Linked DNA regions of Chlorogloeopsis sp. ULAP01. The protein of the gene in region 1 interacts with the protein of each later gene in a pairwise test. Links are inferred from orthologs where the notes say so. Each region holds a gene or a part of one and is shown in the gene's direction. Other genes may lie near its edges. The genes, in order: rlmB, tsaE and QUB80_RS26630.

Region 1 (3,038 bases):
TTGAAATTAGCTATCCAGATTTAAACATCGGATAGCTTAATTTTTATCCACAGGAATTGAGGATGAACTTCAAATTTCAAAATCTACAGAAATGAAGTCGAAATTGATGTAGAGAACAATCCCAAAAAAAGTATAAAAAATCAAAATTATCTGTTTCACACCTCTAGAGTTCATTCTATGCTAAGAAAAACTTCCTTTTTGAAAAACATATCCTGAGTATGATTCTTTAAGCAGCAGCTTCCAAAAATTTTCATTTTCTCGCCAAATATTCTTTCAACCCGCAGTTGACAAAATGCTAATGCCGGATGAAAACGCTAAAATTAGTGAGTTGATTTTGTAGCCTGGATTTATGCTTGATAAACCTGCACTACAGTTTGCACTCAAGAGTAAATCAGCAAATAAAGCCTTCCAAAAATAGACAACCAGGAATGATTAATTTGTGAAAGCAAAGGAGGAAAAGCCATTACACGAGCAAGATGAGCCTTCCAAGCCAGATTCATCTTGGTGCCAAACACTGAAGGCAAGCACAGAGCATATATCTCAACAAATTCCCCAGGCACAACTGCAACAACTTTCCCCTGCGGCTTTGGCATACCTGGGAGACGCTATTTATGAATTTTATGTTAGAATGTTCTATTTACTGCCACCTCAGCGAAGTGAAGCCTATCATCGATTAGTTGTGGCACAAGTTCGAGCAGAAAAGCAGGCGCTGCATTTGCGATCGCTCATGCCGCATTTACAACAAAACGAGTTAGAAATTGTCCGAAGGGGTCGAAATGCCGCCACAGGACGTCCAAAAAGAGTTGATCCCGAAACTTATCAACAAGCAACAAGTTTAGAGACTTTAATTGGCTACCTATACCTCACCAATTATCAACGCTTAACCGAACTACTACAAAAACTACATTTAGAAAAGTAGTTATAAATACCTTATCTTGGTTCGGTAAATTGAGATGATAAGTGAATTAGGGATGCCCACTCCTACGCATAACCCAAGACTTTGATATGGCGCATAAAACAAAAAAAGTAATTAAGACTTCTGGTGAAACGAATCGTGGGCAAACCTTAAAATTGAAGGGCAAACGAGTCGTTTCTAAAACTCTTCGCACTTTTAAAGGTACCCATGAAGAGCCAATTAAAAAGCAAATATCCAGTAAGGAGCCGATTAAAAAGCAAGCTCTAGATAGCGAACCAATTAGAAGACAAACAAAAGACACAGAACTAACCAGAAGGCAAGCTCCAGATAGGGAACCAACCAGAAAGCAAACACAAGATAGCGATCTCATTTACGGTCGTCATCCGGTGTTAAGTGCCTTGGAAAGTCAGCGTCGTCTTAACCGGATTTGGATTACTCCCCGCTTGCGTTATGACTCTCGTTTTCACTCTCTGATTTTACAAGCAAAGGAAAATGGCGCAATTGTGGACGAAGTTGATCCCAAGCGCCTAGATCAAATTACCGAGCAAGCCAATCACCAAGGGATAGCAGCACAAATTGCTCCCTACGACTATATTGATTTACATGAATTAATTGAACAGGCAAAAGCTGTCACCGATCCGGTAATTGTTGCTGCTGATGGAATCACAGATCCCCATAACTTAGGGGCAATTATTCGCACAGCCGAAGCGATCGGTGCTCAAGGATTAGTGATCCCCCAACGCCGAGCAACTGGGATCACTTCTACAGTCATGAAAGTAGCAGCTGGCGCGTTAGAAAATTTTCCTGTTGCTAGAGTAGTGAATCTGCACCGCGCTTTGGAAGAATTGAAAGCCGCAGGCTTTTGGATTTACGGTACAGCTGCCGATGTGAGCAAACCGATACATACAGTAGATTTCAGTGGTGCTATCGTTTTGGTAGTCGGCTCAGAAGGTGAAGGGCTGAGTATGTTAACACAACGCTACTGCGATGTTCTGGTATCAATTCCCTTACAGGGTAAAACCCCTAGCCTAAATGCATCTGTCGCAATAGGTATGGCGTTGTATGAAATTTATCGCAAAAGATGGATAAATACACTGCATTTCGATAAACTACAGAGAACTCACTGGAAAAAAGAAGAGTAACAGAGTATAAAGAAATGTAAAAGAAAATTAGCAGCAAACCTTTAAAACCCTATAAATCAGCGAAAACCATGAAAAATATTTTGGATGACTTTAAGGAATTGTTGATTAACGCATTCCAGAGCTTTGGCTTGGCTTGGTGGGTAGAGGTTGTCACACAAAATCCCCGCTGCACCTACTACTTTGGCCCATTTTTGAATTCTGCGGATGCAAAAGCTGCCATGAAAGGTTATGTAGAAGATTTGGAACAGGAAGGAGCGCAAGGCATAATTGTGAACGTTAAGCGCTGCAAACCTGATAATTTAACTATTGCCGAAGACTTGGGGGAAAGAGTTGACCGTAAAGTAAGGCCTGCCTTTAGCGGTCAAATGTAATTTATAGGCTAATTGCTAAGTGTTAATAGCTAATAGCTAATAGCTATTAGCTATAGTTAACCACTTGTGGATGCGCTCTCAGCCAATGATCAATATCACTCAGCACTTGAGTGGGTATTTCCCATGGGAAAAGATGGGCGGTATTGGCATAACATTGCCAATAACAATTGTTGAGGCTTTTGGCTGTTTCTAAGCTGGAATCAGCTGTAATATGGCAATCTTGATCGCCAAAAAGTACCAAAGTAGGACACTGAATCTGATTGAGATCGGCTACTCGATTGTATCCTGCTTTGATTGCCGTATAGAGAGCGCGAGTTGCAGCAGGTGAAGTTTGTAAATAAGCTGGCACAGCGTCTTTGGCTATATAGCTATAGGTAGTAGGCGTGTGTTGTTGAATGAGATAACGAAATAGCGATCGCTTACCAAAAGTCTCGATATTCCAATCCCAACTTGGTTTGATCCAATTCAAGAGGGAGGCAACTCCAGTATAAACATTATCCTGCCAACTCACAGGCGGATGATTACCGCGCGGTCTAGCTGCTGTTGCCACCAAAATTAGTCCGCTAACGCGCTCTGGTAGTCGTAGCGCCAATTCTATTGCTAAAATCC
Region 2 (3,030 bases), on another replicon or contig:
TCTCTGGGGTTGGCGATTTGGGTTAAGCTAACGCCAATTTTTTGGACTTTGGAGCTACTTAGGGATTTTTTGACAGTTATTACTAACATCTTACCCAACTATATTAGCGGGCCTCTAGTTCTGCTATTCGGACTGTTGTTGCTTCTTTGGGGACAAACCCGCACGGTAGGTTCAATTACTAAAGTACTAAGACCAGAAGGCGATGAAGAACTGGTGGATGTGTTGCTTGCACACCGTCGGTTGTACCGAGGGCCAAAAATCGTCGTCATTGGTGGTGGTACAGGACTTTCTACGTTATTAAGAGGACTAAAACGCTATAGCGCTAATATTACTGCTATTGTTACCGTTGCTGATGATGGTGGCTCTTCGGGACGTTTGCGGCGGGAATTTGGTGTTTTGCCGCCAGGAGATATTCGCAACTGTTTGGCTGCATTGGCAGATGAAGAAAAGTTATTAACAGAATTATTTCAATATCGTTTTCGTGTTGGTGATGGTTTAACAGGCCACAGTTTTGGCAACTTATTCTTAACGGCAATGAGTGAAATTACCGGGGATTTGGAGCGAGCAGTTGCTGCTAGTTCCAAAGTACTAGCAGTGCGGGGACAAGTTTTGCCAGCAACCCTTAGTGATGTTCGCCTGTGGGCGGAGCTATCCGATGGACGCCGTATAGAAGGCGAATCAAAAATTACCGAGGCAGGAGGTAATATTGTCAAAATAGGCTGTACTCCCGCTAATCCTCCGGCATTACCCGCAGCTATTAAGGTAATAAAAGAAGCTGACTATATTATCATGGGGCCTGGTAGTTTATATACAAGTGTAATTCCCAATCTGTTGGTACCAGAAATTGCTGATGCGATCGCCGCTTCTACGTCACCCCGGATCTATGTCTGCAACATCATGACTCAGCCAGGTGAAACTCAGGGATACACTGTTAGTGAACACATTCGAGCAATTGATGCAGCTTGTGGTGGCAGACGCTTATTTAATGCTGTACTGGTACATAAAAGATCTCCTTCTGCCCGCGCCCTTATTCGTTATGCTCAACAACGCTCTCATCCCGTCTTTTTAGATCGTGAAGAGGTAACCAAAATGGAACGAAGGATCGTTTTGGCTAATGTTATGCATGAAGATGAAACGGGTTGTGTACGTCACGATCCCCAACGACTAGCACGGGTTTTGTTGCGATGGTACGGTGGAGTTCATCATGGAAAATGGGGAGATTGGGGGAAAAAGGACAAGGGACAAGGAGACAAGGGGAGAATGATTAATGACCAATGACCAATGACTAATGACCAATATGAAAATTTTGCTGCCAAATACAGAGGCTACGCGATCGCTTGGTATTACTCTCGGTCAATTACTTAATGCTGGTAGTGTCATTTTACTAGAAGGTGATTTAGGTGCTGGCAAAACAACTCTGGTGCAAGGCATTGGCGAAGGTTTGGGTATTACCGAAGCGATTGTCAGTCCAACTTTCACACTCATTAACGAATATACTCAGGGACGCCTTCCCCTTTATCACCTAGATCTATACCGCTTAGAGCCCGAAGAAGTTGCAGCATTAAACTTAGAAACTTACTGGGAAGGTGTAGAGGTATATCCTGGTATTGTGGCAATTGAATGGGCAGATAGAATGCCTTACAAACCACATACTTATATAAGTTTATGTTTGAAATATGGAGATGAAGGGACTCGTCAAGCCGAAATAACACCATGTAACTGTAGCATTAGCAAAGAAATTTCGGCTTTTGGTAAACATTGACATTACTAATGTGGCTATTTTTTTACATTTAAATATTTATATCGACCACTACCACGTTCTCCATAACAATTACATTCCATTGTTATTACCCTTACCAAAATATTGTTTCGATTGTTGCCAAAATAGATAATTCAGTATTAACATCTGCAAAAATCATGAGATTTATCTAATTTTTTGACTAATATTGCAGATGATTTGAGTATCAAGAAGCGAATCCAATTAATCCCAATAATAGCAGTTTTCAGAAGCGGGAACACAAATTTAAAAGTTAGCATAATACAATTAACACTAGGGTTTCATACACTGTAATCATGGTCGTTTTGTTCTTTTGCAGTGAGTGATTCCGTATTCATTCTCTACAAACTTTAGATAAGAGATCCGGATTCTCAAACACTGAAATTTATGAATACTAGTTAAGTGTGACTATTTCATTCCAATTCTTAAATCATTTGCTAAAGTTTATTCTCAGCTTTACTAGAACACCTTATTTCTACGTCCTAGAGAAAAATCAAAGCAAACTTGTATAAAATTGAAATTTTTTTCTAATTTATTTTCATACTTAGGGTTTTCAAATTAAGTTCGCTATTCACACATGAATAATATTTTTTGTCTTATAGCGTTTCCCAAGCAAATAAAGTACACCCCACCGCGCTATCGCGCACCCTCCCTCTAGCAAGGGGAGGGTTGGGGAAGGGTCATTTCGTACCTCACCAGAGTGGGAAAGGCTATAGTATAATTAAAAATAATATTAAAAAAAGAATACAAAATTTAGAATACTTTCCGAATAGACATGAAGAGTATTGATTTTTCCAGATAAATAAACTAAAAGCACAGCTATCCAACTTCTTATTAGAAGTCAGAAATCTTACAGCGCACTTTTTAGATTTAATTTGCTTTTTCTACTTCAAAAAGAATTACTGGTTATTTAAAATAATGGCTCGCTTCAGTAACAGGCGATGGGCTCCAGAATTATCAACATACAGAGAACTTTCTTCCTGATTCTGATTGATAACAGGAACTAAGAATTGAAGCAGCAATGGTGTCCAAATCCCAATGCATCCTAAAGTCAAAATTACTTTTAATACATTTATGTTACTTATACGAGCAATCTTTGGATTTGGCTTTGGTAATGCTTTTTTGCTACAAACCGTCTGGGCAGACCAGAAGTGTTCATCAAAATTGTAGTAACTCACCGAAAAATCCCCCTTGATTTGCTTACCTGCACATAAAATGCATTCGGCTTGATGCCTTATCCCTGGTATTGTATA
Region 3 (3,056 bases), on another replicon or contig:
TACGTTGATAGCAATAATCCCCAAACACTCCAACAAATACGTTTGATTGAACCCACAGCTTATATGCGGAATTTTGAAGGACGTTCTGTAATTCAAGTAGGTATATTTAGCAAGGCATCTAATGCCCAACAGCGCATTCAGCAATTAGCAGCCTCTGGTATAAATCAAGGACGGATTGCTAGCTTTGCTAACAAACAGGAAACTCCAACCAACCTGAATATCAAAAATTCGCAAACAGCAAATTCCAAATATTACTACGTAGCTATTCCTGCCAAATCGCAAGATATACCCTCAATTGCCAATCAAATTCGTAGTAATATTGCACAAAGACCAACAGTTAGTACTAGAAACCAACCACGTGGTTCGCACGTAGCAGTTGGTCCTTTTAGCAATAGAACACTAGCAGAACAATGGAGTCGCTATCTGCAAAGTTTAGGATTTAGTAATGCTAGAGTTTACTACGGAAGGTAGAAAATTGAAATTTTAGCTTTGGGTTTTGGGATTTTGGATTAATCTAAAATTTAAGTTCCCAAATCCAAAACTGATTGATGAACAGGCAAGAACAAATTTCGCAAATTGCAGTCACAGCAGAACAGATGCGTGACATTGAAGCGCGTATCTTTGCAGCAGGAATGCCTGTAGCGGCTTTGATGGAAAAGGTGGCAGGATTGATTGCCCGTCGCATTCAAACACTTTATCTTTCAGAAGACACAATCTTAGAAGATGAGGAGAGAGAAAAATTTCCCGCGTCACCCTTACGGGTACTCTACGAGAAGCCGCCCTCCGGGCGTCTACGCCAGTCACCTGCGGAGGGATACCCTCCCGCAGTGCTGGACTCACCGCGTTACCGTGTCACCGCGTCCTCTTCATTTCCGCGTCTGAATAAAGTTGGAATTCTCGTCGGCCCCGGTCATAATGGGGGAGATGCTTTAGTAGTTGCTCGTGAATTGCACTTTCAAGGGCTTGAAGTTTGCATTTATTGCCCATTTCCTAAGCTTAAGGAACTCACTTCACAACACTTACAGTATGCTCAAAGCTTGGGTATTCCGTGTTATCAATCAATAGAGGATCTAATAGATTGCGATTTATTAGTTGATGGCTTATTTGGATTTGGGTTAGAAAGAGAACTAAAAGATCCTGTCGCCAGTGCCATCAATCAGTTAAATGACAAATCTGCACCAATTGTTAGTATTGATGTGCCTTCGGGTTTGCATACAGATACTGGTGAAGTATTGGGAACTGCCATCCGTGCAAGCCGCACATTTTGTCTCGGTTTGTGGAAGCAAGGCTTATTGCAAGATCAAGCCTTAGAATATGTTGGCAAAACCGAGTTAATCGATTTTGATATTCCCTGGGCGGATGTGGAAGCGGTTCTAGGGAACCCTCAAGTCAAACGTATCACCAAAGAAACTTTATTTTCCACTTTGCCAATACCCCGCCCTGCTGTCACCCATAAGTATAAAGAAGGACATTTATTACTCATTTGTGGTTCGCGTCGCTATTCTGGGGGAGCAATTTTAACAGGATTAGGAGCAAGGGCAAGTGGAGTCGGAATGGTGTCAATTGCCGTGCCAGAATCTATAAAATCTATCATGGTAAGTCATTTACCAGAAGCTTTAATTGTCGGCTGTCCAGAAACCGAAACAGGCGCGATTGCTAAACTGCAATTACCAGAAAACACTGACTTAAATTCTTTTAGTGCGATCGCTTGTGGCCCTGGTTTAACCAAAGATGCCATCCCCATTATGCAACAAGTCCTAGAAAGTGCAAATCCTCTAGTTCTCGATGCCGATGGTTTGAATATTCTAGCGGCAATGGGGACTAATCAGATGTTGGCAAAACGACACTCACTGACAGTATTAACACCTCATACAGGTGAATTCAAACGTTTATTTCCCGCATTACCAGATGCCAAGCAAGACAGAATCAAAGCTGTAAGGGCAGCAGCCAAGGAAAGTGGGGCAGTAGTGCTATTGAAAGGAGCAAGAACTACCATTGCTGATCCCCAGGGTACAGTTTGGATTAATCCCGAAAGTACACCAGCCCTAGCACGGGGTGGTAGTGGTGATGTTTTAACTGGATTAATGGGTGGACTAATCGCCCAAGCAGTAACGCGCCAATTACCTATCGAAAAAATGGTAGCAACTGCTGCTTGGTGGCACGCCCAAGCGGGAATTTTAGCAGCCCAAGAACGGACAGAGTTAGGAGTAGATGCATTTACACTTACAGAGTATTTGATAAAGGTGATAAGTAATACATCAAAGCCAGGTGAGTGAGGATATTAGCGATCGCTATTTATATAATGGTATGTGTACTTGAGCGTCTGTTAGCACCTAAATCGCCAAAATCTTTGTTTGCTCTGTCTTTTAAAGTAAACATGGGATTTTATCAGTGGGCAAAAACCTACCCACTTCCAAGTTAATCTTTCCTCAACGTGAGTATTTATATTTGAGGAAAGAAAGAGGGGATTTTGGCTCAAATTACTAAAATAGAAATATTAATAAATAACAAAATAAGGATGACTTTGTTCGTAGCAGTACTACGGTGGAAAAGTGTAGTGGGCAAAGATTAAATGAGGAGTTATATCTGTTTTTTAACCCTTAGCTAGACTAATATAGGTGAACCTGGATTTATCGCTGCTTAAACTAGAGAGGACAAAGGAATCAAAAGTTAAAAACCAATGATTTACCAAACACGTTCAAAGCTTTGTCAAATAATTTTTCTTGCTTAAGCCACAGTAGGTAAGCGTGTAATCCCAAAGATGAATCAATTTCAAGCAATGAAGCATTTCAGCTTACGGGCTGATCTCCTGAAGAAATGGAGAAGTATCTCTACAATTGAGTAGGACAAAGTAGTAATTGATTTCAGATTGCAGAAATTTATGATTGGTTGCTCAACCATAAAAAGAAGGTAGAGCAGGTTATTCCAAAAGATGAATGCTAAGTAGCTCCACCCTATAAAAAGAAAGGAGATAAAAATGATACAAGCTAAAACTGGTGATACTGTGAAAGTTCACTATACGGGCAAATTAGATGATGGTACTGTATTTGATTCTT

The links.
Region 2: the proteins of rlmB (region 1) and tsaE interact in binary tests that used the Escherichia coli proteins (3 or more experiments, as listed by UniProt). The link is inferred for Chlorogloeopsis sp. ULAP01 from one-to-one orthologs.
Region 3: the proteins of rlmB (region 1) and QUB80_RS26630 interact in binary tests that used the Escherichia coli proteins (3 or more experiments, as listed by UniProt). The link is inferred for Chlorogloeopsis sp. ULAP01 from one-to-one orthologs.

Annotation. Positions count from the first base shown.
Region 1 is NZ_JAUDRH010000001.1:301,432-304,469, reverse strand. What follows is about bases 157-3,031. They hold rlmB (23S rRNA (guanosine(2251)-2'-O)-methyltransferase RlmB), read left to right. Parts: upstream 157-1,005; coding sequence 1,006-2,058; downstream 2,059-3,031. Other genes in these bases: QUB80_RS01485 (alpha/beta fold hydrolase), read right to left, coding at 2,476-3,031; QUB80_RS01490 (DUF1816 domain-containing protein), read left to right, coding at 2,127-2,429; QUB80_RS01500 (Mini-ribonuclease 3), read left to right, coding at 440-919. Outside these bases: more of QUB80_RS01485, read right to left, coding at 3,032-3,038. UniProt on the Escherichia coli protein: Specifically methylates the ribose of guanosine 2251 in 23S rRNA.
Region 2 is NZ_JAUDRH010000007.1:166,369-169,398, reverse strand. The notes cover bases 163-3,029. They hold tsaE (tRNA (adenosine(37)-N6)-threonylcarbamoyltransferase complex ATPase subunit type 1 TsaE), read left to right. Parts: upstream 163-1,297; coding sequence 1,298-1,762; downstream 1,763-3,029. Other genes in these bases: QUB80_RS15560 (hypothetical protein), read right to left, coding at 2,677-2,955; QUB80_RS15570 (gluconeogenesis factor YvcK family protein), read left to right, coding at 163-1,278. Outside these bases: more of QUB80_RS15570, read left to right, coding at 1-162. UniProt on the Escherichia coli protein: Required for the formation of a threonylcarbamoyl group on adenosine at position 37 (t(6)A37) in tRNAs that read codons beginning with adenine.
Region 3 is NZ_JAUDRH010000015.1:164,041-167,096, forward strand. What follows is about bases 20-2,912. They hold QUB80_RS26630 (NAD(P)H-hydrate dehydratase), read left to right. Parts: upstream 20-548; coding sequence 549-2,276; downstream 2,277-2,912. Other genes in these bases: QUB80_RS26625 (SPOR domain-containing protein), read left to right, coding at 20-471. In the rest of the region: more of QUB80_RS26625, read left to right, coding at 1-19; QUB80_RS26635 (FKBP-type peptidyl-prolyl cis-trans isomerase), read left to right, coding at 2,978-3,056. UniProt on the Escherichia coli protein: Bifunctional enzyme that catalyzes the epimerization of the S- and R-forms of NAD(P)HX and the dehydration of the S-form of NAD(P)HX at the expense of ADP, which is converted to AMP.